DNA from 2 places in the Pseudoalteromonas sp. P1-7a genome. Region 2 is predicted to be linked to the other one. Evidence: predicted binding sites of a transcription regulator. Region 2 holds the regulator's gene; the other holds the start of a gene.

Region 1 (16,296 bases), on a different contig from region 2:
TAACTGTTTTAGGTTTTCTAAAATATCGTTCAATACTAACAAAGCCTGATCTGAGTTTGTATTTCCATAAACTAGTACAAATTCTTCACCACCAAAACGCGCGCATAAATCACTGGGCCGTTTAGTGTGTTCATTAAGTACTTTAGCCACCATTTTTAAACATGTATCGCCTTGTTGGTGGCCGTAGGTATCATTAAGTAATTTAAAATCATCAATATCAATTATAGCCAGTGAAAGCGGCATACTTAAACGCTGACAGCGATTCCACTCTTGCTCTAAAAAGGTATCAAAAAAGCCTCGGTTAGCAATATCTGTTAAGCCATCAATAGCGGCAAGTTTTTGTACTTGCTCTTCTGCTAATTTTCGCTCGGTAATATTTTGATGACTAATAGCGTAATACGCATTATCTATATGGTTAAACGAGACCACACGCATCATAAACCAACGTTTTTCATCTTCGCTATGACACGGATATTCTAGATAGAAGTCGCCATTAGCACCTGAAATAACTGATTTAATACCGTTAAATGCTTTTAAACCAAAGCTGTCTCCTTTTTGCGCTGCTTTCTCACACTCAGTTAAGTAATTTTGTTGCTCCCACATATCACAGCAGGCACAGTCGTTTTGTTCACCAAAGTTTTGCCAGCTTCTATTGACGTATACTATATCGCCAGCAGAATTAATAACCACTACTTGGTCGGGCGTGGTATCTAATACCAACTTAAAAAACGCTTTATCGTCAATCACGAGCTTTCCATTTTAGCTTTGTTGTCAACTAGTATAATCAATAACAATTTTTTAACACAATATTGTTACTTTGCATCACGCTAATTGCTTAATTTATTAATGTGAAGTAATACACCGTATGACAGTTAAGTGATCTATAAAAATTCATAAAATTTACTTTTACATTAATAATCAAGTACTAATGAAGCATGACAGGGCTGCTGTCATGTGCCAAACTAGCTACTGACATACTACTGACGGCGTAAAAAATAAAAACAAACGCTAAATTAGCATCATCAACTCAACAAGGATAACGATGATGAAAAACGATATATTAAATACAAAACGACTTGGTTATAAATTCTACTTTCAAGATGGCGACAACCAAATAGCCTGCTTTGGTAGTTACTTTACTGGTAAAGAAGAAGTGTACATAAACGATGATTTATTCAGTAAAAAACGCACTATTAATTGTGCGAGCACACATTCTTTTGATTTTGAGGGCTCACAGTATCAAGTAAAGTTTGACATGCTTAACATATTCACAGGGCGCCTAGAATGCACACTTTATAAAGATGCAAAAATCGTTGCAAAACAAGTTCAATCTAGCCTTTCGGACGACCCTAAAAAGGCAGCATTTTTTCTTGCTGGCTGCACATTAGGCGGAGCGGTGTTTGGCTATACAACGGCAACCATTGTTGAACTATTTGTAGGGAAGCTTTAACGTGCAATTAAATCCTACAACAATTAAATCGCTTAGAAGTAAGTTGAATTGGACACAGCAGCAGCTTGCAGATGCCTGCGACGTAAGCTTGCGGACCATTCAACGAGTAGAAAAACAAGGCGCCGCTTCTAAAGAAACCACTATGGCACTATGCGCGGTACTTGAAGTACGCCAAGGCGAGCTAATTAAACTTGATGAACCTGTAAATGACACCGTTAAAAGTACACCAACTAAAAGCTTTTTAGCGGGCGTTGTTATTAGCTCCTTAATAAGCTTTGCTCTAGGCGCAGGTTCAGTGCTTTTAGCGACTAACTAATACCCTACGCTAATTAAATAAAAATGCCCCAGGCTATAAGCACTGGGGCATTTTTTATATATTGAATAAAGCGCTTAAATTACTGAAACACTTTTTCAACGGCCATTACTTCAATATTTTTAGCTGGGATTGCTAATTTGTAATCGGCAATGACTTTATCCTCAGCAACAAGTTCTGCTGGTTTTTCTGTGTTGTAAACCATTGGCGATGTTTGCTCTGACACTAAACGTTTTTTCATGTCTTCGCCGTCACCGGTAATAAACACATACTGCACGTTGTCTGTTTGCAGGTTATCTTTAATCACGCGATTAACATCAGCAAGTGTTAGCTTTTCAAGTTTATTTGTCACGTACTTTACAAACGACTCCGTATTATAAAATTCGCTATCAAGTGCATAGCCTAACTGGCGGTTTTGACTTGCGACAAGCTGCGGTACGTAGTTAATTAAAAAGTTACGTGTTGCTTCAAAGTCTTTTTCGGTTAAACCATTTTTAATGAGCTTATCCAGCTCAAACAATGCAGTACGCGTTGCAAAGTGTGCATCGTTATTAGAGCGCAGCGGGCGTAACCAGATTTGGAATATTTGCTCAGAGCGTCCTAAGTTTGCATCAGGTTTAGTTTGAAACATACCACGCGGGAAGTACTCAATGTAGGCGTAATCACCGTAGTTCATACCCCGTGTTTGACGAATTCGCTCATACAGGTATGAGTTAGAACTACGATGCTCACCAAAGTACGAACGCACAAGCCAAAGGGCGGTCCAATCTTCGCTGCTACGAATAGTATCAATTGGGAAACCAAACGATACCGCGGTAGATTGCGCTGACTTTTCTACAATTGTTGCATGATGACCTTTAAGTTCTGGCGCATCAGGAATACTTAAACGGCTTTGCTCGCCTTTAGGTAAGGTTGCTAAATCGCTCTTAATTTCGGCTTTAAGTGCTTTTGGCACAGCGCCAATTAAACCCAGTGTTAGTTTAGATTGGGTAAGCTCTGTGTTGTAAAATGCTTTTACATCATCAAGCGTTAGCGCTTCTAAATCCGAAATATCGCCGTAGTTGTAGCTTTCGTATGGGTGGCCTTTATAAAGCGTGCTGTAGAGTACTTCTTTACCAAGCTCTTCGTCGTTAGAGGCTTTTAAGCCCGATTTAATACCGTCGATCATTTCTTTTTTAAGGCGTTTAAAGTCATCGTCTCTAAAACCTGGGTTAAGCAGTTGCTCGCTTATAATTGCATACCATGTTTCAGCATTATCTTTATGTATACGCCCTTGGAACGACAGCATTTCTTTATCTATTTGATAACCGAAACTACCCGCAAGCGGGTAAAGCGCTTTTTGTATCTCTTTGTAACTCGTACTTTGCGAGCCACCTTGAGCAAGCATAGCGGCTGTAAGCGCAGCAACCCCTTTTTTACCTTTAGGGTCTGCGGCAGCCCCTGTATTGAATAAAAAGTTTACGTCAATCAGTGGCGAGCTATTGGTTTTATCAAGCACTTTAAATACTGGCGCTTCAGGCGCTTTATCAAGCTTTGCAACTAACGCGTTTAAGCTTGCTTCCTGCTCAAACCCTGGCGCTTTATCAAGTGCCGACATAGTTACGGTTGTACGCGCGTCATCTACAAAGTATTTATTAGCCACGGCTTTAATATCTTGTGCTGTGATGTTGTCGGCCGATTTATAAAGTTGGTTAATTACCTCTGGATCGCGCTCAAAATGCATGTACCTTGCAAGGGTTGACGCAATTGCTTGTGATGAATCTAAGCCGTTAATAAAGCTGTATTTAAGGTTCGATTTTAAATCACTTAGTTTTTGCTCATCAACAAGTTCGGTACGTGCTTTTGCGTAAGTGCGATTAATAGCATCGCGTGCTTTTGCTAAATCATCTTCATTTTCTACTTTTACAAATACATGCAATAAACCAGGATCTTTTGTTTCTGGATTATAGGTAAACATTTGACTCGCTATTTGTTTTTCAACAACCAGCTCTTGATATAAATCTGAGTTATTTGAAAAATAAAGTTGTGAGATTAAATCAAGCGCGGCTCTATCTTTTTTTGCAGGCTCCCAGGCCGCACCTTTGTATGATACAAGCAACCAATGACCAGGCAGACCTTCGTTTTTCTCATGTACATATTTAGGCGCTTGTTGTGCAGGCTCGGCTTTTATATCGGCAACGTAATTGCCTTTTTTCCAGCCACCCCAATGTTTTTTCACCATCGCCATCGTGGCTTTAGGGTCTACATCGCCGACAATTACTAGCGATACATATTCTGGCTTATAAAACTTATCAAAAAATTCTTTACCGTACGCCATTTGATCTGGCATGGCTTCAATATCTTCAAAAAAGCCCATGGTGGTATGTTTATAGGTGTGTGTATCAAACGCTTCTTCGCGAACTGCGCTCAATAACTTACGAATTGGGCTGGCGTTATTTTTTAAATACTCCCCTTTAACCGTTAGCGCTTCGGTTCTAAATTGCTCTTCGGTGTAGGTTAAGTTTTGAAAAATATCGGCTTCAATTTCAAGTACTTTATCAAGGTGCTGCTTTGAAAAGTTTAAATGGTAGTTTGTGTAATCATTAGTGGTGTAAGCACGGTTATCTACCCCTGCATTTTTAAAAATGGCAGTGTATTCGTCTTGCGGGAATTTTTTAGAACCTTTAAACATCATGTGCTCAAAAAAGTGAGCAAACCCGGTTTTACCTTCTTTTACTTCATTTCGTGAACCAACCGATACCGGAATTTGCAGCGACACTACATCGGGGTAATCGGTTTTAACAACCATTACACGTAAGCCGTTATCAAGCTCTTCGATTAAGTACTCTTGCGAAAATACACGCTCATCAGCGGCTGTTGTTTGCTGTTGCTGTGCTGCTTGGGTGTTTTCGCTTTGCTGTGTTGCGCAGCCTGTTAGCGCCAGCGATACCGCTAAGCTTGTTGCTAGTAATTTAAATTTCATTGTTGTCCCTTTTTAAATTGAGCAAATTTGTTATTAGATTTAATGCTAATTCATAGTTGATTATGCCCTAAAGCAAATGATTGTAAGAGCTTTGCGACAGTTTTAATGTAAACAACTGTGTCAATTCCCTATTTTAAAAACACTTAAGCATGAAAAACACTCAAGTTAATTGAAAAACTTTCACCAAATAAATCTATCTAGACGTCTAAATGGCTGCTATATTAAATTACATACATTGGACTAAGCTGGAATGAGGATTATGGCTTTATCACTACAAGAAAAAATAGAAGACACCAATCAAGGTGTTTATCTTATTGGTACTACCCCGCCTAAAATTGGTACTGATAAAGTGCAACTAAAAATCATTGCAGAAAAACTACTTGCTCGCTTACACGAAATTGAATACGACGGCGTAATAATTTACGACATTCAAGATGAAAGTAGTCGTACAGATAAAGCACGCCCATTTCCGTTTAAACAAACTGTAGACCCACGTGAATACAGCCACTTACTACGTAATTTATCTGCTCCGGATGTCATTACTTACAAAAGTGTGGCACAGCGTGGTGTAGAAGAGTTTAAAGGCTGGTTGGATGAAACCAAAAACGACTACGATTTAAAAAATGTGGTTTTAGTGGGTAGCCCTTCATCGGTGGGTGATATAAAACTAAGCTTGCCCAATGCCTATAAAACGCTTGCAGAGCAAAGTGATGACTTCTTTTTAGGGGGCGTTACCATAGCAGAGCGCCATGCAAGTAAGCGAAATGAGCACGAGCGCCTTATAGAAAAAACAGCACAAGGGTGTCAGTTTTTTATATCGCAAGCGGTTTACGACGCACAAGCAACGATAGAGCTAATCACAAGTTATGCGCGTACCTGTAAAGCGCAAGGTATTACACCAAAACGAATTATTTTAACGTTTACCCCGTGCGGTGGCGATAAAACCTTAGAGTTTATGCAATGGTTGGGTATCTCAGTGCCAGAGGCCACTAAATGGCGCATGCTTGATGCAGAAAACACCTTAAGTGAATCGGTACGTATTTGCCGAGAAAATCTCGACCTAATACTCAAAAGCTGTGCACACCTTGATGTGCCACTGGGCTTAAATATTGAAAGCTTAACAAACCGTAAAGAAGAAATTGACGCATCAATAAACTTATACCGTTTATTAAAAGCCACGATGGAATTAAACTTAGCCGAAAAACAAATCGCTTAACGCCTCATTCTCCCCGTTTATAGCAAGCCTAATGGCTTGCTTTTTGTTGCTATGTTTAAGTGTATTGCTTTTATTATTATGCTTTTTTAGCCAATTTGTACGCTTGTTTATTTTTATACATTTGATGATCGGCCAAATTTAATAACGTATCAAAGGGTTGCTTTTGTTTATTAGTAAAACTTTCGCCTATGCTGAGTGTCAGCGCGCATACGTTGTTTTCTAATAGTGCGTTTGTATACTCAATTTTTATTTTATCAATAATATGGTTAAGCTTACTTCTATCACTAATTTGCATTACAGCTACAAATTCATCGCCCCCTAAACGCCCTACTATATCAGCCTCTCTTAAGTGTGTTTTTAAGGTATTTGCCAAAATGATTAGCGCCTGATCGCCTATATCATGGCCGTAAGTGTCGTTTAGTTTTTTAAAGTCGTTTATATCAATAAACAAGCAACACACATCAAAACCCAAACGCAGTGCTAAATTAAGTTTGTGTTGGGCAAGTAAGCTTAGTGCACGGCGGTTATAAATGTTGGTAAGCGGGTCAAGCATGGCTATTTCGCGCATTTGCTCAAAGCTATAAATAAGGGCTAAATCGTCTTCAATTAAATCACGCAGCTGCTCTATTAGTTCAAAATACTCATTGGTATAACTGGTTTTTGTTGAATCTTTTAAACACAATGTACCGAATACATTGCCTTCAGGCCAGTGAATTGGCAGGCCAAGGTAGGATTCAACATCATCTTCAATCACCTCTGGCATGGTATTCCACTGCGCATCATTACTGGCATTATTTACATATAAGGTTTTGTTGTTTTCGGCTACATATTTACAAAACAAGGGCGTTTCTGGAGGGAGTATAGGGTTGGTTTCAAAGTGTGAGCCGCCTTCATTTGCTCTAATAACTACGCGATAGCCTTTACTAGTAGCCTGAACTATATAGCCGGAAGGTGCCGAAAAAAGCCCCGTAATCAGATCAATGGTCTTTTGCCATTTATGTAACGATATTTGGCCATCGATACCAGAAAATGCCCATTTATCTGTTTCAAACATAACTATACCTCAGCTATTTAGTCGCCTCAGTATAGCTAAATAAATATGTTTAAGGCTACTTTCTGCGGCGTTTAGTTGGTGCTCTTTGCCCCGTAATGCGCTTTTTATCGCGATCTTTACGGGCTTTATTGGTGTTTTTACGGTTATCTTTAGGGGGCTTGTTTAAATCAGGCTCGTAACCTTCTAGCCATTGTGGTGTTAAACGGGTATCAAGTAGTACTTCAATTTCTTCCAGTAACCATTGCTCATCAATACTTACCAGCGACATGGCAAGGCCTTGCTCGCCAGCGCGACCTGTACGGCCAATTCGGTGTACGTAATCTTCTGCTATGTAAGGTAGCTCAAAATTTATTACGTATTTAAGCGCGGGAATATCTAAACCGCGGGCAGCTACATCAGTGGCAACTAATACACGCGTTGAGCCTTCTTTAAAGTTTTGTAATGCACGGTCGCGTGCACCTTGCGATTTATCGCCATGGATAGACTCAGTTTTTAAACCGTCTTTACACATTTCTTTGGCAAGTTTATCGGCCATTTGTTTTGTACGCGTGAATATAAGTACTTGGCGCCAATTTTTCATGCCAATCATGTGTGATACAAGCTCACGCTTTCTATCTTCATCAACTGCGTAAATAACTTGCTCTACTTCCACGGCGGCTGAGTTACGTTTATCAACTTCAATCAGCTCTGGGTTTTTAAGTAGTTTTTTACTCAGCTCAAACACGCTGTCATCAAATGTGGCTGAGAACAATAAGGTTTGGCGATCGCCTGGAATGTGGCGCAAAATACGTTTTATTTCATCAATAAAGCCCATATCCAGCATACGGTCGGCTTCATCAAATACTAACGAATCAACACTTGAAAGCACCACACTGCCTTTAACGATATGATCAAGTAAACGCCCAGGTGTTGCGACTATCACTTGCGCCGTTTTAAGTGCTTTAATTTGCGGGCCAATACTTGCGCCGCCATACGCTAAAGCGCCTTGAATATTACTGCCTTGAGCGTATTTTTCAAAGCTTGCAAATACTTGCTGAGCAAGCTCACGTGTGGGGGTTAAAATAACTACTCGGGCTATACCTGGCTCATCTTTTTTTGGTGTATTTAAAAGCTTATGTAGTAGTGGTAATACAAAGGCGGCTGTTTTACCTGTGCCTGTTTGCGCACTGCCCATTACATCGCTGCCCGCTAATATGTGCGGAATAGTTTTAACCTGAATGGCGGTAGGCGTGGTGTAATTATTTTGCTCAATTGCTGTTAGTAATAACGAATCGAGTTTTAGAGATGAGAACGATGTGGCAGACATAGGCTTAGCTTTAAAATAACAAAGAGCACCATTATACCTGAGCTTTAGCAATAAAAAAGGCGCTATAAATAGCGCCTTTATTTAAAATAAACTTTAAGCCGGTTTTAAGGTGGCTTTTCGCTCATTATAAAACGCGATTAAGTCATCAACCGTTGCTTGGCAGTATTCACGAATACCCGACACCACCATGTGCTTTTCACCAAAACCGACTTTTTCGCCGTTTTCTAGTAAATTAAAGCGCAAGGTAATTTTGCCGCGCTTACCTGTGTACTCAAAACTTGGCTCAGCAAACTCAAGCGTTGGCGCTTGAATATTAATGTTATCAAGGTTAATGATCATCGACTCGTAAATAACCATAGGGCGCGCTGGGTTAATCATTACATCTTGCTTGCCCATTAGCGGAATAATTACGTGCGGAAATGCAGCACCAGAAAACTCAACATAGTTTTTTATTAGGCTATTTGTAAGTGTTGGGCACTTGCTGGTTTGACCTTCGCGTTTTACCTTTAAAATTACTTTGTCGCCGTTGGTTACATCAAACTCATCAGCCCCTTGTGGAAAGTTAAGTTTAGTGTTTTCGTCAACCATACCGGCAAAGGTAAATTCCATTCGCTCACTTATACCGTAGCGGTCTAATACTAAAGAAAAAAGTAAGTCTCCTGGCGCGCAAAACTTTTTGGCATCTTTATCATGAAGTGGGTTGTAATCATCGGCAACGCACTTTGCGAAACGACACCCTTGCTCACGAGAGATAGAAACATAGTCAGCATGCTGCTGAAAGTAAGGACTTAACATAGATTGTTCACTGCTTAAACTGCTTATAACCTGCCCATACTACCAGAAAAAATTTAAAGAGAGGTCGAATCACTTACAAATTCATACAATTAACTTAAGGGTAAATATTGCACATACCTGTTTTAGTTAGTAATTTAGGTACCAAACTTAAATAAGGGACTAATTATTATGTTACGTGTTTTTGCAGCAATAAGCGTATTCACTGCTTTAACTGGATGCTCAAACGTGACTTTTCATACCGATATAGATAACGATGTTTTATCTGAGGAAATTGGTACGTACGTTAAAAAACGAGATTTACAACAGTTTTATAGCGACCAAGAAGCACACGAAAGTGGCGCCACACTTTTAGGCCGAATTGAAGGCGAAAGCTGCAATGGAGATGGTAGAGGCAACAGTAGTATAAGCTACAATCGCTCTAAATCAGAGTCTATAGATTTACTTAAAGCAGATGCAATGCGCAGAGGCGGTAACGCCTTTACTATAAATTCTTGTCGCGAAATATCTGTATCGTATTGTGACCTGTCTGTTTTATGCAGCGGACAGGCCTACGACTATTAATAAATTATATATTAAGCGCAAAACTAAGTAGTACGCGCTTTCCTGACTCAATTTTAGAAACGCTGTGCTCGTACTTGTCGGGTCTAAATAGATACACGCGGTTAAACCAATTAATAATGCATTTTGAGCATTTAAAAACCCCACCCGCTTTGGGTTTTACGAGTACAAAATTAAGTTTGTAGTAACGCCCTTGCTGCACGGGGTCTATATGGCTCATTACGCTGTGGTTTGTAGGGTAAGTAACTAGGTTTATTGAAAAGGCATTACTGCTAAATAAAGCTTTGTTTTTTACAGGTGCAATCATGCTGCCTCCTTTTAATTTACATGCAGCATTGTAGCATTTGCTAAAGCGCCACTGCTTGCGCTAAACGATATCAAAACGCGATGACATATAGCCAAACAGCCTGAAACAAAAAAGCCGCGCTTAATTAATAAGCGCGGCTTTTTATAAAGTATGACTAAAGGTTATGCACTTGGGTATGTGCGGTACGCACGCTCAATATTTTTAGCCTGCTTTTTAGAAATACCTAAATGAGCAAGTGCAACACGTAAACGCGCACGTGATAAGTCTGAGCCTAAAATTTCCATTGCATCAAGCACTGAGGTAGATGATGTTTTACCCGTGATTGCTACAAATATTGGCTCTAAAAAGTCTTTAATTTTAAGCTCGTGGAATGTAGCAACTTCTTTTGCAATGGCAAAAATAGCTGGCTTATCGAAACTACGTAAACCTTCAAGCTGCCATACAAAAAACTGTAGCGCTTGGCGTATTACGTTTTCGTCAGCTTTGCCCGCTGTTAACAGTGCTGGGTCGTAAGTTGGAATGCCGCCTACAAAGTGGCCTGCTAAGTCAACCATATCCGAAAGCGTATTAATGCGCGTTTTAGCCTCTGGTAATACTTTAGCTAGCATTTCGCCATTAAACTTCCAATCAACAAAGCGCTGTACAAGTTCTTCATCTGTAAGGTTTTCGCGGATCCACATGCCGTTTAACCAGCTTAATTTTTCCACATCAAATACTGGGCCGCCCAGTGATACACGCTTCATGTCGAAGTGTTCAATCATCTCGTTAAGGGTGAATTTTTCACGCTCATCTGGCATTGACCAACCCATACGGCCTAAGTAGTTAAGCACGGCTTCTGGTAGGTAACCCATTTCTTTATAGTAATTAATAGACGTTGGGTTTTTACGCTTAGAAAGCTTTGATTTATCTGGATTACGTAATAATGGTAAGTGGCCTAATACGGGGGCTTCCCAACCTAAATCTTGGTAAAGTTTTAATAGTTTAGGTGCTGAATTAATCCACTCTTCGCCACGGAAAATATGGCTTATTTGCATGTGGTGGTCATCCACTACGTTTGCTAAAAAGTACGTTGGAAAACCATCGGCTTTTAATAGCACTTGCATGTCTACGTTTTCCCACGGGATTTCAATTTCATCGCGTAGGTAGTCGTTAAACTTAAAGGTGCCTTCGCTAGGTATTTTCATGCGTATAACGTAAGGCTTCCCAGCAGCTAAGTTCGCTTTAATTTCATCTTCTGTGAGGTTTAAACCACGACCGTCGTATTTAGGGCGCAGACCTTGTGCCATTTGCTCTTCGCGCATTTGGTCAAGCTCTTCGCTGGTTGCAAAACAATAAAACGCTTTACCTTGCTCAACTAATTGGTGCGCGTATTTTTTGTATAAATCGCTACGCTCAGATTGACGGTAAGGGCCAAATTCGCCGCCTACATCAGGGCCATGATCCCACTCAAGACCTAACCAACGCAGGCTATCCATAATCGCTTGTTCTGACTCTGGCGTGCTACGAACCTGGTCTGTATCTTCAATACGAAGTACAAACTCGCCGCCTTGTTGTTTAGCAAAACAGTAGTTAAATAACGCAATATAAGCGGTGCCAAGATGCGGGTCACCTGTTGGAGATGGGGCAACACGAGTACGGATTGTCATGATAATGTCTCTTTTAATAAGTGAGATAAAAATTAAGGGGGTCGTTTAAGCCGCTACTTTATTTAAGTAAGCAATAATATCGTTAGATTCGTACAGCCACTCTACTTGGCCATTTTTTTCTATACGTAGGCATGGCACTTTAATTTTGCCGCCTTGCTCTAACAGCTCTTGACGAAATTGTTGATTATTTTTTGCATCACGCGTTTCTATTTTTAAGCCTTCGCGCTTAATTGCACGGCGTACTTTTACGCAAAACGGGCATGCTTTAAATTGATAAAGTTTAAATTGTGAGGTTTGCTGATCAAGCTGCGCTTGCACATCGCTTGCACGCTTTTTACTGCGAGGAGTAAATACAAAATTAAAGAATAAAATTATACAACCTAAAAACCAACGAACGAATTTCATGTTTGTGCCTGCCTACAACAATTTAAGGAGCCAGATTTTAGCACAAATTCACAATCAAAAAAGCTCAATACTATTATCGGTGGTCACTTCTTCATTTACCTCAAGCTCGCTATAAGCAGTCACTTTATTACGGCCGCTATTTTTAGAATGATACAGCGCCATGTCGGCTTGGTGCACTATGCTAGATACAGTATCAATACTTGCCAACTCTAAAAAGCCAATGCTAATTGTAAGCTGCCCAACTTGCGGAAAGGGGTACTCAGCAATATTTGAGCGCAAACGGTTAAGTGCTATATGTGCTTGTGCCTCGGTTTTGGTTTGAAATAGTACCGCAAACTCCTCGCCACCATACCTAAATACGTAGTCTTCTAACCTAAAGTTATTTTTTAGCAGGCGCGCCACAAGTAAAATAACCTCATCCCCTATGACATGGCCGTAATTGTCGTTTACGCGTTTAAAGTGATCGATATCTGCAATGGCTAAATACCATCGTCGCTTTTCGTTTGTATCATCACGGGGTAATAAAAAGCCTTTGCCTGAGACAATTTCGATCACTTTTTTATCAAAGGTTTGTCTATTTAAAAGCTCAGTTAAGGGGTCTAAACGCGATTTATGCAGTAGCCCTAGCTGGTTGGCATAAATATTTAAAATATGCACGGCGAGCATTGTGGTGGTTTGCGCTAACTCTGTTGTGGTTTCTATTAGTAATATGCCAATTACTTTTCCAAAGTAATACACTGGCACATACGTTGTTACTACACCTAAGGCACGGCTTACTCTTATTTTGTTTTGGGTTACTTTATTAAGCAGCGCTAACGCTTCGTTAGACTCTAATACTTCAAGGCGAGTGTCGCTGTTTATAAGCGTAGGCGGTAATTGCGCACTAAAGTGTTTATTAATATAAATAGCAAAATTTTCAACTTCGAGCAGGTCGCCAATAATCTGTACTAACGACGTATCTAAATCACTTTCTTCTTCTTGCTGAGTTAGATTGATTATCCATTCGTGCCCGCAATTGTTTGCCTTCATTAGTTTACCTAAACTGTTTTAACTTCAATCAGTTTAGACAAAACTATCAACTTTGCTAAATAATTAACCAATACTTTTTAATTAGGGCGCATTCACCTATGTGGATTAAAGTTTGTTTTACTAAGCACTATAAAAAACTAAAGTAAAACTAAGTCGTCTCTGTGTAGCACCACAGCACCACTATCAAAGTCGAGTAGCTCGCCTATTTGCTCTGAGTGAGCACCTTTAATTTTATTTACTTCAACTTGGTTAAAGCGCGTTAACCCTCGTGCAATAACATGGTTATTGGTGTCTATTAAATCGATTAAGTCGCCCCGCTCAAAACGGCCAAAAGCATTGGTTATGCCTTTGGCTAATAGGCTTGCCCCTTTGTTTTGTAGTGCAGCAATAGCGCCTGCATCAATCATAATTTGGCCGGTACTTTTAGGCCCAGCCATTAGCCACTTTTTACGGCCATCTTTTGGTGCAGTAAGCTTTAAAAAACGCGTACCGGGTAATTGCTCGCTCATACATTTTAAAATAACATTATTTCCAGCGCCTTTTGCAATAATAACCTCAACCCCTGCGCGCCTTGCTACGTCGGCGGCTTGTAGTTTTGTGGCCATACCGCCGGTGCCTAAATTTGTACCGCTACCACCAGCGAGTTGGCGTAATTCATCATTTATATGAGTGACTTCGTCAATTAGCTTTGCATCCGTATTGGTTCGCGGATCGCTGGTAAATAAACCTTCTTGGTCGGTAAGCAGTAATAGCTTGTTGGCATTAGCTAAAATAGCTACAAGCGCCGATAAATTATCATTATCGCCTACTTTTATCTCGCTAGTTGCTACTGCATCGTTCTCATTAATAATAGGCACCACATCGTGGCTTAATAACGCATTTAAGGTGTCGCGCGCATTTAAATAGCGTTCGCGGTCATCTACGTCGGCACGGGTAAGTAACATTTGCCCTACGTTTATCCCATACAAGGCAAATAAGCTTTGCCAAATATGTATAAGCTGGCCTTGCCCAACGGCTGCCAACATTTGCTTATCTATTAGGCCGCGGCCACAGGGTTTAATTAGTTGTTCGCGCCCCGCAGCAACCGCGCCACTTGATACTAATATAACTTGGTGGCCTTGCTTTTTTAGTTCACTACATTGGCGAACCAGCTCAACCATATGGGCTTTGTCTAACTTATCGGTGCCGCCTGTTAGTACACTTGTACCAAGCTTAACAACAATTACCTGTTCCCTACGCATTATTATTTACTATTAAAATTAAAGATAAATAAACTTATACCAGCTCGGTATTTTTGAACAAGTTAAAATTATTCATGCTAGGATCAGCGTTAATTTAATTTGATAAAATTTCATTTATGCCAGCTAGTTTATGCCTAATTATTGCCACCTTTTTATGGGGCAGCTCCTTTATTGCGCTTAAGTATGCTATTGCCGTTTACGACCCTGCATTAGTTATATTCTTACGCATGTTAACCACCTTAGTTTTATCGCTTTGCTTATGGCGTTATGTAATTCGGTTTGAGTATTTAAAAGGCGATTGGAAGTACTTATTAGGTATGTCGCTGGCTGAGCCTTGCTTGTACTTTTTGTTTGAAGGCCACGCAATGGAATACACCTCGGCCTCTCAGGCGGGAGTTATTGTTTCGTGCTTGCCTATTATTGTGGCATTGATGGCGTTTTTTATGCTTAAAGAGTATATCAGTAAAGCCATTGTGATTGGGTTTACTCTATGTATTGGCGGCAGTATTTTACTTACTTTGCTTTCACCCAATACTGATCAAGCCCCTAATCCATTATTGGGTAACTTTTTAGAACTTATGGCCATGGTATGCGCGGCGTTTTACACCATTAGCATTAAGCACTTGGCCAATCGTTACTCGCCGTTAACGCTAATTGCTTTACAAGGTATAAGCGGTAGTGTGTTTTTTGCACCATTTTTGTTTTTTATCGACTTACCAAGCGAAAACCAGCATGACCTAGCCGCCCTTATGAGCATTTTGTATTTAGGCTCGTGCGTCACCCTCGGTGGCTATGGTATGTATAACTATGCAATTGGCAAAGTATCAGTGTTAACTGCTGCGGCTTACTCAAATTTAATTCCTATTTTCACGCTTATTTTATCAGCCATCATTTTGGGTGAAGTGCTCGATTTTTGGCAATGGGTGAGTATATTTATCGTGTTTGCAGGGGTGATGATAAGCCAACGACATCAAGAGCTGGTGGTCGACATACCGCTTAACGAAGCTGGTGATGACCCTATCAACTCAGCCGATACAAGCCATCTTAAATCAGTGCCCGATGCCAACGAGTCAAAAGGGTAACAGGTTAATAAGTAAAGCCCAGGCGTTTGTAAAAACGCCTGTTGGGATTGATGAATAACCTCAATCCCTTTCACTTTATAATGCTGAATTACGCCATTTTGCAACTGCAGCGTAAACGTTTCCCCCACTTTGGTGTGTTGTAAAAATGCAAAGTGAGTGTCGTTGTGACCCGCTATTAACGCACCGCCTTGTGCATCGCCAAGCTTTGCCCCCGGCAAAAAGTGGCTTGGTGCAAATGCTAAATTACGGCTACTTGCTCCTGCTAAAACGCTAAGCATTTTATTGTACTTAGGCCAGCTAAGCTGCGCTGTAACAAAGGTATCGGCGTAAAACCACGGTTTAACGCGAGCGTTTGGCGTAATAAGGGCCTCTTGCCAGGCCTGCTCTATTAATACTTGGGCAAGCCATGCCTTAGCTTGCATATAAGCACCATGAGAAAACAACCCCAACCCAGCAATTAATAAGCCTGCACTTAGCCACTTATTCATTTAAATGCCCGAGTTAATTTTACCGCGCCAAACCCGGCTAACAAAATACAGCCCAGCAGGATGTAAAGACGGCTTTGTCCATCGGTTTGCGGTAAACGCATAGCTAGCCCGTGTGGCGCTGCGTTTTTAGCTAGTGCAGTTTGCTTTGCAGGCTCTTTAGTTTGAGTGTGTTCAATAGCTATAAAGGCCGTAAACGGGCTAAGTAATTGATGCGTGAGCGCAAGGCCTTGCACCTCATTTTTAACTGCCTGTCGGTCATTATACAAAAGCAATGATTTAATTTTTTGGCGCGCCCACAGCTTATCAATCCCTTTTGCGTTTGCGCTATTTTGTGCGCTTAGTTTTATATTTAAGGGGCCTTGAGCAGTTTGCCCATTAAGCGTAATTCGACTCGAATCGTTTAGCTTTATAGCCACCATTATTGGCTCACCAAAATATAAATCG
Region 2 (16,296 bases):
TGGACCGTTTCGCCACGAGTATCTTGTGTAATAACTAAGTCTAAAATAACTTTGTTGTCAGGCGTTATATGCGGTGTAACCTCAAGGCTCAATACCGCTTTTTTAAAGCTTACAGTAGTAGCACCACTTGAGGCTGATTCGGTATAGGGGATTTCAGTACCTTGCTCAATACGTGCTTTTTGCTGATTAGCCGCAGTAATGCGCGGGCTCGCAATAATCTCACCTTTATTTTCTTCCTCTAAAGCGCTTAGCTCTAGATCAATTAAGGTGCCATTCGCCAACTTTGCTATGTGTAAACCAATACTCGCCGCAGGGTTAGTAATAGGTAGGTTTACATTAAGACGGTCTGATAAGTCAGGAATAGTACCATTTGAGATAGACTCTGCACCTTCAAGCGAGCCTGAAATACCATCACTATCTTGTTGGTCGCTAAATCCCCAACGTACACCTAAATCTTCTGTGACGTTATCGCGTACCGTTACCATACGTGATTCAATAACAACTTGTTGCACTGGGATATCAAGTGTTTCAATCATACGACGGATACTTTCAATACTCTTCGCTGTATCTTTAATAAGTAAGGTATTGGTACGCTGGTCGACCGATACACTGCCACGAGCAGAAATGATACTGTTCGTGTCGGTTTTAAGTAAATCCGCAAAGTCTTCAGCTTTAGCATAGTTTAAACGAATATACTCACTGTAAAGCGGCTCTAAATCTTCGACCTTTTGTTTAGCTAGTAAATCTTTCGCTTCACGGGCGGCTAGCTCTTCAGCTGGCGCCACCATCAATATAGAGCCATCCATGCGCTTATCAAGGCCTTTAATACGCAGCACAACATCTAAAGCCTGATCCCATGGAACGCCATCTAAACGAAGCGTGATGTTGCCGGTTACTGAGTCACTCGTTACTAAGTTAAACTCGTTATAGCCCGCTATTATTTGCAGTACAGCTCTAACCGAAATATCTTGGAAGTTTAAGGTCATTGGACGACCTTGGTATTCTTTGCCCCCATCTAAATAAGCATTTTGCGTTTCATCTTTTTCAATCGTTAACGTTAAAATGTTATCTATTTGCTGGTAGGTAAAGGTAAAAGCAGCATTAGGCTCAATAACCACACGACTTAGGCTATCTTCTTTAAAGGTTTCAATGGTACTTACAACAGTGCCAAAATCTAATACATCTAGTTCATACAGTAAGTCGTCTAAAATATCTGTATGATGAAACTCTGCAATTATTTTTCCACCGCTTTCATGTACTTCTATTGCAGCTTGCGTGTCTTGCAAAAATACTAAAACTTTTGCTTCACCTTTTTCACCACGGCGAAAATCAATAGATTGAATCCGGTTAATATAAGCGCTTGAGGCATCATAACCATTGCTGCTTTCATCAGAAGCTTGTTCAGTAAGTGGGTTATCCGATACGCGCAACGACACTAAGTTATTATTAACTTGAGTTTCGTATATTTTTAAACGTTCCAAATTTACCGTAACTTTTAAGCCTTGCTCTGTCTGTACGCTGCTAACACTATTAATACCTGCGTGATCGACCGGTACATTTTCAAGGCCCTGCTCTAATTCAACACCATCAAACAGCATCTCTATACGCGCTGGTGTATTATGTACCTGAATTTTAGGTTGTTGTGTTAGCTCTTCGTCGAATACAAGTTGTAACTCGGTCTCGCCTTTAAGCAATGGGTTATAGCGTACATCATAAAGTAATGGCGCTGCACTAGCTGTTTTTGCAACAAAAAGAGCCAATATGACAAAAAACATCGTTTGAAAACGATGATGCCAAAGTACATCCTTATGCATGTGTGTTTCACCTTTTTTATTATTAATTTGCGCCATTATTTGCCGCCTCTAACATTTCCAATTTAGTCAGCCGCTCTTTCCAACAACCCGACCCATCAGGGATTAATTCAACTAATTCTACATAATCACTACTTACAGATTTAACCTTACCGTCGTATGTCCCTAAGTAGTTATTTACCGTTACCCTATGCAGCGTCTCATCTGCTGCGGTGATCAATGCCCACATTTGTCCGTTAGAGCCTAACGTCCCTTTCATAGATAGGTTATCGAGCGGGTATTTTTCTAGCGGCTCTCTCACTCTATCAGGGTCAGGGTGTAAACAATTTTTAATTTGCGTCAGTTTATTTTGAATAATTTCAGGCTGTGGTGCTACAAAAGGGCTTCGCAATTGCGATGCGTTATATTCAAAATGTTCAAACTGAGTTAATTCAGGTATTTCTTCAACTTTAGCCGTGGTACTGGCTTTAACTTGGTCAATAAACTCTTTTTGCTCAGACGTATCGTCATTACAACCTGCTAAAAATAAAATAGACAGCGATAATAAAGGGACTAATCTCACTTTTTAACCCCTTCTTCATAACGATATGTTTTTGCTACTACACTGAATGTTAGTTGCTTTTCCCCAGATGATACAATCGAAAAGTCATGTAAACTAACAATTCGTGGTAATTGGGCTACTTTTCCAACAAATTCACCGAACTCATGGTAAGTACCTATTACTTCAATTTTTATAGGGAGCTCTGTGTAAAACTCTTTTTCGACTTCCGGTAACCAACCTATTTTTAAAAATGTTAAACCGCTAGTAGTCCCTACATAAGATAAATCATCAAGTAGACCCGGTGTTTCATTTGATGTGGGTAGTCGCTTTAACAATTGAGAAAACTTATCTTCCATATCAACCATCTGCTGACGGTATATATCAAGTTTACTTGCTACAGCATATTTAGTTCTATAAGTGCTACGTAATTCCACTTCTTTTGCTACAGCACTGTGGTAGCTGTCTATTTCGTCAGATACCAATAAGCTGTAGCTAAAAAATAACACTAAACCGGCGACAAATAAGCAACTAATTGCTTTTACTGCAACAGGCCACTCACCAATATTGTCGAGCTCAATTTCATTCCAATCTATTTCATTTAGAGCTTTTAAATCAAGGTTCATCACTTACCTCACCAATTTCATCAAATGGTTTTACATAAAACTCCATATTAAAATCACTGAGTAACCGTGATGTCTGATCGCCCGCTACAATACCTTGCATGGTGGGTCTTTCTAATAAGTATGAGCCTTGCACCTGACGCAGCATCGTAGATAAGCGATTGTTTGATTCACTTCGACCAAGTACATGTATTTGGTTACCACGACGCTCAAGCTTAGTGAGATATACCCCTTGAGGAACAATTTTCGCCACCTCATCCATAATTTGAGTGCCTAAATTACGACTGCTTTGCAACTCTTCGATTAATCGCATACGTTGTTGTAAATTTTCTTTTCGTTTATCAAGATCTCGAATTTCACTAATTTTTTTATCAAGCATGCTTATTTCTGAACTGAGATAGTTATTTTTTAAGTTTTGGCCATCTTTTAAACCAGCATAAAAAGAACTAAGCAGGTACATACATGCAAAGCAACCAATTACTACCGCAACTATAATTGTGATGAACTTCTTTTTAGACTCTTCACGTTGCAACTCGCGCCAAGGCAGTAAATTTATATGTGGCATGATGAAAAGCTCCTTAATGCCAAACCAGTAGCAATTGCAAACTGTGTTCTATTTCGCTGCATAATATTTCGATCTACTTTTGGTGAAATTTCCATATTTGCAAACGGTTCAGCTACAACAGCATGAATACCCAGCTCTTCTATTAACAAACGATCGAGCCCTTCGATCATCGATGTGCCACCGGTTAGTACAATATAATCAACTTGATCTTTACCTGTGGTTGTTAAAAACATTTGTACCGCACGCCGCACTTGCTGCAATAATGATGTTTGAAACGGTGCAAGTACTTCAAAGGTATAGTTAGGGGGTAAATCACCTGTTGTTTTACCTATCTCAGCCTCATCAAAGCCCTTGTTGTAGTATGACACGATACTATTGGTGTATTGGTCACCACCAAACACTTGGTCGCGGGTGTAAATTGTTTCACCGGCTTGCACCACACTTACCAACATCAACACCGCGCCAATATCTACCACTGCAACACACTTATTAAAGGCGTCACTTGGAAGTTGCTGATAATACACATCCATCGCTCGGCTCAATGCATAGCTTTCAACATCAACCACTTTAGCGGTTAAGTTGGCAGCTTCAAGTGCACCTACACGCGCCTCAACGCTCTCGGTACGCGCAGCAGAGAGTAGTACATTCATTTTACTGGGATCGGCTTCATTAGTAGAAAGCTTTTCGAAATCTAAGCTCACTTCGTCGAGGGGATATGGGATTAAGCTGTCAGCCTCAATTTCAATTTGTGACTCTAATTCAGCGTCACTTAATGAAACATCCATAAAAATTACTTTAGTGATAACGGTTTGTCCTGATACAGCGACTGCCGCAGATTTTAGCGATTTTGGTAGTTTTCTTTTTAATTTTGTAATCACATTACCAATTGCTTCAATATCTTGAATTGAGCGCTCGCTCATCGCGCCTTTAGGCATAGGTTCAATTGCAAGTGCTTCTAGTCGAAATCCCGTTTCAATTTCACTTAAAAGCACTGCTTTGATAGAGTGCGATCCGATATCAATTCCGACCATCGCAGCTGATGGCTTTTGAAATAGTTGACTTAGCATGTTTGCAACTTGACCTTTGTTTTAATAATAAACAAGTTATAATTTTTTTAGTAAAAAATATTATTCATTTTTTAATCAATATATACTAGCAGTCTAAACTCGCAATTGGGAGTCCATTTAGGGAAATATAAGTGATTTTATTAAAACGAACATTACAATTTTTTATCATTTGCACGTTAATTGGTCTGATCACTTTAATCAGCCTTTATTATTACGTTAAACCTGATATCCCCAGTGTGCAAGTTTTAAAAGACGTGCAATTACAAACCCCTATGCAGGTCTTTACAAAAGATGGACTGTTAATCAATCAATTTGGTGAAAAACGCCGCATCCCTGTCACCATAGACGAAATTCCGCAACCTTTAATTGATGCCTTTTTAGCAACAGAAGATAACCGTTTCTATGACCATATAGGCATTGATCCCATAGGTATTGTTCGATCCGCTATTGTCTTAATTTCAACAGGTGAAAAAAAACAAGGCGCGAGTACAATCACCATGCAGCTCGCTCGTAACTTTTTCTTAACACGAGAAAAGGCATATATTCGTAAAGTTAAAGAGATTTTTATAGCGCTACATATTGAAAGTGTATTAACAAAAGACGAAATTCTTGAGCTTTACCTTAATAAAATAGAACTAGGTAATCGTGCATTTGGTATTGGTGCAGCTGCTCAAGTTTATTACGGTAAAGAGCTAAAAGACCTCACTCTTGCACAAATGGCAATGATTGCAGGTTTACCTAAAGCGCCCTCTGCGCTTAACCCTATTCGTAACCCCATAAGAGCTAAAGCACGTCGTAATGTAGTGCTTGGTCGCTTACTTACAGAAAACTATATAACACAACAACAATACAACGAAGCAACCAGCCAACCTATCACCGCGTATTTTCACGGAGCCGAGATAGACCTGTACGCGCCTTACATCTCTGAAATGGTTCGTGCAGAGATGGTTAAGCGTTACGGTGTAGATAAAGCATATAATTCTGGTTTTAAAATATTTACCTCTGTAGAGTCTAAAGTACAAAAGGCTGCGCAAACGGCTTTAGTAAATAATTTACATAACTACGATATGCGCCATGGCTTTCGTGGGCCTGTAGACGTGCTATGGGACCCAGAAACACAACCAGCCTTAGGTGAGCAACAAATCCTAGAAAAGCTAAAACCAGTTAAAGAAATTGCTGATTTGCACGCTGCGGTGGTATTAAACGTATCTGAAAAAACCGCTGACGTTATTTTAAAAAATGGCCAATACACCACACTTAATTGGGATAATTTAAAATGGGCGCGCAAATATATTACTCGCTACCGTCAAAGTTTTGCTCCTAAAGCCGCTACTGACATTCTTACCCCAGGCATGCAAATATGGCTGCGTAAAAATAACGACGACAGTTACCTGCTAAGCCAAATACCTGAAGCGGCCAGTGCACTTGTTTCACTCGACCCACAAGATGGTCGTATTAAAGCCATAGTGGGCGGTTACAGTTTTGAACAAAGCCAATACAATCGAGCGGTACAAGCTAAACGTCAAGTTGGCTCTAATATCAAACCCTTTATTTATTCTGCTGCGCTTGAAAATGGCTATACATTGGCCTCTATTTTAAACGATGCGCCAATAAACCAATGGGATAAAAGTTTAGGTGTAGCGTGGCGGCCAAAAAACAGCCCTGCGGTTTATAATGGCCCTATACGTATTCGCCGTGCACTAGCACAATCTAAAAATGTTATTTCTGTGCGTTTGCTGCGCGGTGTAGGGCTGCAGCGCACGGCCGATCACTTACTTAAGTTTGGCTTTAAAGATGAGGACATTAACCGCAGTGAATCCTTAGCATTAGGGAGTGCATCAATCACGCCATTAGAGCTTGCTCGCGGCATGAGCACATTTGCTAATGGTGGCCACTTAATTGAACCTTACTTTATATCTGAAATTCAAGATGCCTATGGTAATGTACTATTTAAAGCATCCCCTGCTCTTGCTTGCGATGAAGACGAGCTATTACCCGTCTCTCAAGCAACGGATAGCTTTGCCAACAATAACCTAGATACCGATACAGCAGATGAGCAAGCCATACAACCACGTTGTGCACCGCGTGTTATATCAAAGCAAAATGCTTTTTTAATTGCTGAGGCAATGCACAGCGCTGTATGGGGTGGCGGTAGTTGGACACATAAAACAGGCTGGAGCGGGACTGGTTGGCGTGCGCAAGCATTAGATAGGCGCGATCTATCGGGTAAAACAGGCACAACGAATGACTCTGTTGATACTTGGTTTAGCGGCTTTAACCGCAATGTAGCAACGTCTGTATGGGTGGGTTTTGACAACCCAGGAAACTCGTTAGGACGCTCAACCTATAATAACAACCTAGATAGTAGCCAGATCTCTGGTGCTGAATCAGGTGCTAAAACGGCACAACCAGCTTGGATTGATTTTATGAAAGTGGCCCTTGAGGGCACACCAGAAGCGCCAATAGAGCCCCCTGAAGGACTCGTTTCAATTCGTATCGATTTAAAAACAGGTTTGTTAAGTCATAAAAACGACTACACCAGTCGCTTTGAATATTTTGAAAAAGGCACAGCCCCAACAAAATATGTACTGTCTCAGCCAACTGATATTTTTGAAGAAGATACAAAAACAGAAGAAGAGTTATTCTAAAAATCAAAAATGGCAGCTTATACCAATCCACATAATTAAGTGATCTATTTTGAGGATGGATAAACGTGTTGATAGCAAGGCAAAAAATTCGCTATTTAGTTGTTCTAAATGAGAACTTTTTTAACGCAGATAGCGACACGTTTAGCCCCTGAAAATGATTAAGTGTTATTGCGGATTGGTATAGCACACGCTGCCGTTTTACTATTAATATTTGGCCCCGCTATTTTAGGTTTTTAACTAACCAAAATAAATCAGAGTGCACTCCCGCGGCGGTCACTTCTTTGCCTGCCCCAGGGCCTTGTATTACTAAGGCGTTTTCGTTATACCACTGGCTATTAATAACAAAGATATTATCGCCAGGTGTTAAGTTAGCTAAGGCATCCCCTTTAGGCGCGTAAGTTATACCTACCTTCGCCGTTACTTTTCCCGGCTCTAATGCCAATAAGCCTGTATACCTAAGTACAGCATTTTGCGTATTTGCCGCATCGCCATGGTGCTTAATAAAGGCATTTAACTTATCTTTATTCGCTAAAAAATCATCCCATGAGCCTTGGGCTAACTCATCAGGCATCAATGCTTGTAAGCTTATATCATCTAAATCTAATTCAATGCCAAGCTCGCGCGCAAGTATCAGTAATTTACGTTGCATATCGCGACCTGATAAATCCTCGCGCGGATCAGGCTCTGTAAAGCCCATTTTTTGCGCTTCAAGAACAAGATCAGAAAATGCCACACTGCCATCGTACTTACTGCACAACCACGAGAGTGTGCCCGAGAAAACACCTTCAATCCGCGTAATTTTATCGCCACTATTTTGTAAATCGGCCAATGCAAAGTTAATTGGTAGCCCAGCCCCTACACTGGTGTTATAGCGCCAATGCAAGTTACGCTCGCTAATACTTTGGCGCAGCGCGTTATACCAATTTGTTGCAGCCGTGCCCGCGTACTTGTTAGCACTTATTAAATGACAGTCTCGCTCTACAAAGTCGGTGTATAATTGGCTAAATTGCTCGCTTGCCGTTATATCAACAACAACTTTGTGCTCGTAATCAAGTTCGTTTAATGCACTTAATAAATCCGTCTGCTCATAAGCAACGGCATTATGCTGCCATTGTTTTTTCCATTGCCCAAGCGTAATACCCGAGGCATTAAATAGCATATGTTGCGAGCGAATTAACCCAACTAGCTTAATACTATAATCGCCCGACAAACGCTTAAATTGAGCTTCTAGCTGGCTTAAAAATTCATCGCCTACATTACCTAAACCAGCCACAACTAGGGCAATCTCTTGGCCTTTATTAATTAATTTTTCGTGCAATAAACTAAGTACATCGCTTTCTATTAACTGATCAGTTAACAGCAATGTATAGCCTGTATCTTGATGAATAAAACGAGGGTGAATACTTTGCTGATTTAAAACCTCAGCCGCTAATGTACTTAGGGTGTAAACATCTTGCGTAGGTGCAACAACCGCGCAGCCATTTAAATTAGACTCGCTTATGTTTGCTCGCCCAGCAAAATAACTCACTACTTGATGCGTTGCTCCCGCGGGCACAACTAAGTATGTATCGCCGTTGTGTATAAAATGATGAAGGCTGTGTTGAATAAGTTGGCTAACATGCGCCACTTCACCCGCGTTAATACCTTCTACAAGTAGTAAATCAACGTTTTGTAATGTAGTAATGAAACGTTTTTGCTTAGCTTTGCCTTGTTTTACAATATTGGTAGGGGCAGTTTGCACATCAAAACTGCTACGCACAGCCAGTTTAATATTACTATGTTTTAAAGGCGAAAGCGTTTTTGCATGTAACACAGGGTTACCCAACCGAGCTAATAGGTTAGCTTGTTCACGGCACACCTTGTTGTACTTAATCGCCTTTTCAACTTTACGGGGATCTGCACTAAACACGCCAGGTGTATCAGTCCAAATACATACATTGTGTGCGTCGCAATAATTGGCTAATAAAGTGGCGCTGTAGTCACTGCCATTACGCCCAAGCGTAACTGTTTCGCCATCAGCACTTGCTGCGATAAACCCTGTTACTACATTAATTTTATTTTCATCAATAACTTGGCTGCATTGCTGCTTGTTTTGCGCATGCAAAAGCTCCCCGCTTGTTACACTAAACAGCGCTCTAGCATCATGAGCACACGCTTGAATGTTTAATTGCGTTAAATAGGCCGCCAATAACCGCGCAGACCACAGTTCGCCATGCGCCAGTAGCGCCGCCTCTTGCAACTGCTGCTCATTGGCTTGCTCTGCCACATCACTTAGCTCTTGCGCTAACACAGCTAAAGCTGCGTGTTTAGCATCGGCTTTTAATAACGCTTCAATTAATGCTGTTTGGTGGTTACTCAATTGCAGTAAAATATCAGCAACGGCTTGCTTATCTTGTTGTTGATAACTTTGCCACAGCGAAACCAAGGTATCAGTGGTTTTACCCGCAGCAGATACAACCACGCAGTCGCCTGGCTGTGTGTGAGCAATAATAATTTTTGCCACGCTCTGATAGCGCTCGCTCGAACTTAAGCTCGAACCACCAAATTTATGTACACTATTTACCATACTCAATCACCACAAAGCTGGATGGGCAGCCTGCTGCTTTACATCACCATTGGCATTGCCTGCGGCTTTACCAACGCGCCCTACATTTTTATTTTGTCCAGGTTTAACTAAGTTAAAAACACGCTCAAAATCAGCTAATAGATCTTCTACATCTTCAATACCGACCGAAATACGAATTAACGTATCGCCCACTCCCGCTTCTAGACGCGCTTTTGGCTCCATACCTGCGTGAGTCATGGTCGCAGGGTGACAAATTAAACTCTCAACCCCACCTAGCGATTCAGCTAAGCTAAACTCTTTAAGGCTTGTTAAAAACGCCGCAGCATCATCCACATCCCCCTTAATATCAAAGCTAACCATGCCACCAAAGCCAAGTTGTTGGGCTTTAGCAAGCGTATGTTGAGGGTGCGATTCAAGGCCAGGGTAGTAAACTTGGCTAACATACTCAGAGCTTTCAAGGTATTTAGCAATCGCCAGAGCATTTTCTTGGTGCTGCCTTAAGCGCACATTTAAAGTACGTAAACCACGTAACGTTAAATAGCTATCAAATGGAGCGCCGGTAATGCCAATGTTATTGGCCCACCAAGCAAGCTCATCACCAAGCTCTTGTGTTGCAGCAACAACTGCACCGCCTACAACATCAGAATGGCCGTTGATATATTTAGTGGTTGAGTGCACCACAATATCTACGCCAAACTTAATTGGGTTTTGTAATGCCGGTGATAAAAAGGTGTTATCGGCAGCCACTAATGCACCGCACTGTTTTGCTATATCCGTCACGGCTTTAATATCCGTTAGGCGCAGCACAGGGTTACTGGGTGTTTCTATCCAAATTAATTTAGGTTTGATGGTTAAAATTTGTTCTAGGCTTTCTGGTTTAGTTAAATCAAGTACTTTAAGTTTAAGCAAGCCGCGCTTTTCTAACGACGTAAATAAACGGTAGCTGCCGCCATAACAATCGTGAGGGATAACCAAGGTATCATCGTTATTTAATAACTGTGTGGCTAAATGCACAGCAGCCATGCCCGTAGCAGTAATAATGCCCCGCGCGCCACCTTCAAGCTCTGCTAGCGTTTCTGCTAAAATATCGCGATTAGGATTGCCACTGCGCCCATAGTCATATGCGCGCTTAGTATCAAAATCGGCAAACGAATACGTCGTCGATAAATAAATTGGCGGTACAACGGCGCCATGATGTTTATCGGCATCAACCCCATTTCGTACAGCAATGGTTGCTTTGTTTTTTTCGCTCATATTCGTCACCTGATTAATTTGGATGTTTAGACGTCTAAAAGAGTAAGTTATCCATTATAATAAGTCAAAGATTTTAAAGCTCTAGATGGCTAAAAATAATATACGTGTAAAGCCCTCATAAATCTTTATTTGCCGTTACAACCAGCTTATTAAGATAGATTGCTATCTATTATTTGACTATCTTTTTTAAAACGATAGAATTTCACGCATATTTACACGCTTTTTACGCCGTGTGAGAAATTAATAATCTGAGGCAACGATACATCTTATGGCTAAATGGAATGGTGAGTATATTCACCCATACGCAGAACACGGGAAAAAATCAGAGCAAGTTAAAAAGATCACCGTTTCGATCCCGCTAAATGTATTAAAAGTATTAACTGATGAGCGTACACGTCGTCAAATAAACAACCTGCGTCATGCAACAAATAGCGAGTTACTATGCGAAGCGTTTTTGCATGCTTTTACAGGCCAACCATTACCTAATGATGATGACCTACGTAAAGACAACGCAGAAAAAGTACCTGAAGAAGTTAAAAAAATAATGCAAGAAATGGGTTTAGAAGTGCCTATTTTAGACGAAGAATAAAACGTCTTTTTAAACAAAAAAACCTCAGCATGCTGAGGTTTTTTTGTTTAAGCGCTATATATTATGCCATGTAATTTTCAGGTAAGTCGATTTGTGCCACGCCCGATTCAACAGCCGCAATCGCAACCGCCTTGGCTATACGTGGTAATAAACGCGGGTCCATCGGCTTAGGAATAATGTAATCTGCACCAAATTCGAGCTTTTCTACACCCGCTGCTTTTAATACTTGCTCAGGCACTGGCTCTTTAGCAATACTACGAATAGCTTCAACAGCAGCTATTTTCATTTCATCGTTAATTGCGCTTGCACGCACATCTAAAGCACCACGGAAAATAAACGGGAAACATAAAACATTATTAACCTGGTTAGGGAAATCAGAACGCCCTGTGGCCATAATTAAGTCTTTACGTGCACTGTGCGCAAGCTCAGGTGCAATTTCAGGATCTGGGTTTGAACATGCAAATACCACTGGCTTATCGGCCATTAACTTTAGGTCTTCAGGTGCTAGCAAATTAGGGCCCGATACACCTACAAACACATCTGCATCAGCAATTACATCTTGCAGCGTGCGCTTATCTGTATTGTTAGCAAAAAGCTGCTTGTATTCATTTAAGTCATCGCGGCGGGTATGAATAACCCCTTTTCGGTCTAGCATATAAATATGTTCGCGCAGTGCTCCACACTTAATTAACAGCTCCATACACGCAACTGCTGCAGCACCGGCACCTAAGCATACAATAATGGCATCTTCTATTGATTTGCCTTGCACTTCTAATGCGTTAAGCATTCCTGCTGCAGTTACAATAGCGGTACCATGTTGGTCATCATGAAAAACCGGAATACTGCAGCGTTCAATAAGCGCTTTTTCAATTTCAAAACACTCTGGCGCTTTAATATCTTCTAAGTTAATACCACCAAACGTGTCGGCAATGTTGGCCACTGTATTTATAAAATCTTCGGTGGTGCGATGCTTAACTTCAATATCAATAGAATCAAGGCCGGCAAAACGCTTAAATAAGAGCGCCTTACCTTCCATAACAGGCTTAGAGGCTAGTGGCCCTAAATTACCTAAACCTAAAATTGCCGTACCATTACTGATAACTGCAACCATATTACCTTTACCGGTGTATTTATACGCATTGGCTGGATCTGCTGCAATTTCTCGCACAGGCTCTGCTACACCAGGGCTATAGGCTAATGCTAAATCTTGCACCGTTTCAGCTGGTTTTGTTAGCTCAATGCTAATTTTGCCTGGAACGGGGTGAGAATGGTAATGTAATGCTTGTTCACGAAAATCTGACATAACGCGATGGTATCCTGCAATTTAAGTTAAGTGAGAGGGAGTATGGGGCTAAGATACTCTTATTAATTTTAAATTCCAAGCAATATCAGGTCTATCCTGTTATATGCTATATCCGTTAATTTTAAGTGATTTATCAGCAACTTCGCTAAAAGTTATCAACATTAAAAAATAAAAATTCATTTAAAAAGTGCTTTTTGAGGTTCATTTTACCTAAACAATATTTTTAGTATTTTGCATGATATTAGTCTATCAAACTGCACCATTATGGCGCGTTAATCACTGTTAAAAACAAATATCGCCACGATTAGCGCTTTTAGCAACTTGGTTAAAAATTAACGTATAAAAAATATAGAGAAGAATTGTCTGTTTGTCTGCAAAGCTTTATGCATATTCAGAATAAGAACAGGAAATAGTTATGCAGTGGGAATATGGTAATAATTGGTAGTTTTCTACCCAAAAAGGTGAATTTTAGACACAAAAAAAGCATCCGAAGATGCTTTTTTTACTAAACAGCAATAATTATTTTTTGCTGCTAAGTGCACCGAAGCGCTTGTTGAAGCGATCAACACGGCCGCCAGTGTCTAAAATCTTTTGCTTACCAGTGTAAAACGGGTGACACGCTGAACATACGTCTAGGTGAATGTCTTTACAAAGAGTAGAACGAGTTTCGAATTTGTTTCCGCATGAACATGTTGCAGAAATTACTTCGTACTTAGGGTGAATACCTTCTTTCATAGGAACCTCTAGTTAAGGCCGCATCGCTCTCCAAACCCGAAGTCTGGCACCATACGTCGTTAAAACAAATTTATAGGCCGCGGATTTTATCCAACTAGCCTGCCCCGCACAAGCTTTAATTACGCTTTTTGTCAAAAAAGTAACCAACTAGCCTTAGAGCGACTATTTGAGTATAGGTTTTTAGCCTTATTTTTAGTACATTAAGCTATTACCCTTTATCACATGAGTTGTTATGCGCTTTGTTGAAGTTGCTATAAAAGTTCCGTTACCACGCACCTTTGATTATAAAATAGATGAACAACTTATCTCGCCCTCAGCGACAATTATGCCAGGGATGCGTGTTTTGGTGCCTTTTGGGAATCAAAAGAAAGTAGCTGTTGTTCTTGCACTTAAAACGCATACCGATGTACCCGAGAACAAAATTAAAGCGATTAGTGAAGTTATTGACCAAACCCCCATTTTATCATCGCAGCATTTAGAACTGCTTAGCTTTACCGCCCGCTATTATTGCTACCCACTCGGTGAAACTATACACATTGCGCTGCCTAGTGCGCTTCGCCAAGGTGAGCACCCTGATAAAACCAGCATAAGTATGGTTAGTCTTACCGAAAAAGGCGCAAAAATACCGTCATTAAAAGCGAAAACCCAATTAAACTTGTTAAAGCAGCTCGCACAATCAGGTAAGTCATCATTAACCGAACTAAAAGCGCTCGGCTTTAGTAAAAAAACAATAGATGCCTTAATAGATAAAGAATTTATAACCCAAAGCATTGAGCACGACAACCAATGGCAAAGCGTTGCGCCCACAGTCGGTACTAAGCCAGTACTGAATAAAGAGCAAGCCGTAGCGTGCACAACAATAAATCAAAGCGTTGGTTTTAATAGCTTTTTATTAGAAGGTGTGACCGGCAGCGGTAAAACCGAAGTATATTTACAATGCTTAGAAGAAGTCCTCAAACGTGGCGAACAAGCCCTAGTACTAGTACCTGAAATAGGGTTGACGCCACAAACCGTCAACCGATTTCGTCGTCGCTTTCCTGATACGCCAATTATGTTATGGCACTCAGCCCTCACCGATAACGAGCGCTTGCAAACATGGCGTTTTTGCGAAAAAGGCAGCTGCGCAATTGTAATAGGTACCCGTTCAAGTATTTTTCTCCCTTTTTTAAAGTTAGGAATGATAGTGGTTGATGAAGAACACGATTCATCATTCAAACAGCAAGATACCTTACGTTACCACGCACGCGACTTAGCAGCTTATCGGGCATTTCAGCATAAAATACCGCTTATTTTAGGCAGTGCCACCCCAGCACTGGAAACACTGCACAAAGCTATAAACAATAAATACCAACTTTTAAGCCTTACAGAGCGCGCGCAAACAGCAACCGATAATAAGTTTATGTTGCTTGATATGAAGGGTCAGCCCGATCAAGCGGGTATTGCTCATGCAAGCCTTGCCACTATGCGCCAACATTTAAACCGCGGTAAGCAAGTTATGGTGTTTTTAAATCGTCGCGGTTTTTCTCCTACGCTTATTTGTCACGAATGTGGGTGGCTAAGTGAGTGCAATCGTTGCAGCACTAGTGCCACCTTTCATAAAGCCATTGGTCAAATGATTTGCCATCACTGTGGTGAGCAGCACCCTGTACCTCATCAATGCCCTGATTGCGGTAGCACGCAAATTTTTCCTAACGGAAAAGGCACAGAGCAAATTGAAGAGTTTTTATCGAGTGAATTTCCCGATACGCCCGTAAGTCGCATCGACCGCGACTCAACCCGCCGTAAAGGAAGCTTAGAAAAAGCCTTAGAGGAAATAAACCAAGGTGGAGCGCGTATTTTAGTGGGCACACAAATGTTAGCTAAAGGTCATCATTTTGCCGATGTTAGCTTAGTGCTTATATTAGATGTAGATAGTGGTTTGTACTCGTGTGACTTTAGAGCTACTGAGCATTTAGCCCAGCTAGTGACTCAAGTTGCTGGGCGCGCGGGTCGCTCGGGGGAGCCTGGGCAAGTATTACTGCAAACGCACTTTCCAGAACACCCTCTTTTACAAGATTTAGTTAATAACGGCTATCAAGACTTTGCCCGTTTTGCTTTAAGTGAGCGAGATGACGCTGATTTACCACCCATCACTAATATGGCTATAGTCAGGGCACAAGGGCACAGTATTAAGCAAGTTGTCGATTTTTTGACGGATTTGGTTCCTGTTAACGGTGTATCTGGTATACAATTGCTCGGTCCAATCCCTGCTCCACTTGAAAGAGTGGCGGGTATGTATCGATTTCAATTACACATTCAAGCGCAAGACCGCAAAGTATTGCATCAGTATCTTGCGCAAATGGTTGACTATTTAAGCACCAGCAAACTCGCACAAAAAGTGCGCTGGAGCCTTGATGTTGACCCTATAGACATGATTTAGGTTAAAGCCAAATGGCACAGCACGATTATATTAATAAAAAACCATCGGGTAGAAAAAACACCAAGCAGACCCCTGCTAAAAAACCATTTCCTATACTTTTAGTTGTTATTACTGTTTTGCTTGTAGGTGGGTTTGCCTACGGCTTATGGTTTATTAAAAATAATGCTGATCCTGAGCT

What was found. Region 2 encodes MetJ, which represses methionine synthesis genes. Its sites were predicted from a motif close to TAGACGTCTAGACGTCTA; they were not measured.
Positions count from the first base shown of each region.
Region 1: a site for MetJ is predicted at 4,924-4,941, ahead of AN389_RS04240 (methylenetetrahydrofolate reductase). Genes of this name have one in related genera too.

Region 1 covers NZ_LKDU01000003.1:149,263-165,558, forward strand. The annotation lists gene AN389_RS04220 (diguanylate cyclase) at 1-747, opposite strand, end outside; gene AN389_RS04225 (hypothetical protein) at 1,043-1,450, shown strand; gene AN389_RS04230 (helix-turn-helix transcriptional regulator) at 1,452-1,766, shown strand; gene AN389_RS04235 (pitrilysin family protein) at 1,846-4,725, opposite strand; gene AN389_RS04240 (methylenetetrahydrofolate reductase) at 4,985-5,941, shown strand; gene AN389_RS04245 (sensor domain-containing diguanylate cyclase) at 6,018-6,995, opposite strand; gene AN389_RS04250 (DEAD/DEAH box helicase) at 7,051-8,301, opposite strand; gene AN389_RS04255 (DUF3581 domain-containing protein) at 8,395-9,096, opposite strand; gene AN389_RS04260 (hypothetical protein) at 9,265-9,657, shown strand; gene AN389_RS04265 (hypothetical protein) at 9,662-9,961, opposite strand; gene gltX (glutamate--tRNA ligase) at 10,123-11,607, opposite strand; gene AN389_RS04275 (glutaredoxin domain-containing protein) at 11,653-12,012, opposite strand; gene AN389_RS04280 (GGDEF domain-containing protein) at 12,067-13,041, opposite strand; gene proB (glutamate 5-kinase) at 13,179-14,282, opposite strand; gene AN389_RS04290 (DMT family transporter) at 14,399-15,364, shown strand; gene AN389_RS20130 (class GN sortase) at 15,253-15,852, opposite strand; gene AN389_RS04295 (marine proteobacterial sortase target protein) at 15,849-16,296, opposite strand, start outside.
Region 2 covers NZ_LKDU01000007.1:61,675-77,970, forward strand. The annotation lists gene AN389_RS06980 (type IV pilus secretin PilQ) at 1-1,850, opposite strand, end outside; gene AN389_RS06985 (pilus assembly protein PilP) at 1,837-2,373, opposite strand; gene AN389_RS06990 (type 4a pilus biogenesis protein PilO) at 2,370-2,975, opposite strand; gene AN389_RS06995 (PilN domain-containing protein) at 2,965-3,537, opposite strand; gene AN389_RS07000 (pilus assembly protein PilM) at 3,525-4,604, opposite strand; gene AN389_RS07005 (penicillin-binding protein 1A) at 4,736-7,252, shown strand; gene metL (bifunctional aspartate kinase/homoserine dehydrogenase II) at 7,473-9,818, opposite strand; gene metB (cystathionine gamma-synthase) at 9,825-11,072, opposite strand; gene metJ (met regulon transcriptional regulator MetJ) at 11,341-11,661, shown strand; gene AN389_RS07025 (malic enzyme-like NAD(P)-binding protein) at 11,723-12,964, opposite strand; gene rpmE (50S ribosomal protein L31) at 13,484-13,699, opposite strand; gene priA (primosomal protein N') at 13,932-16,118, shown strand; gene AN389_RS07040 (SPOR domain-containing protein) at 16,130-16,296, shown strand, end outside.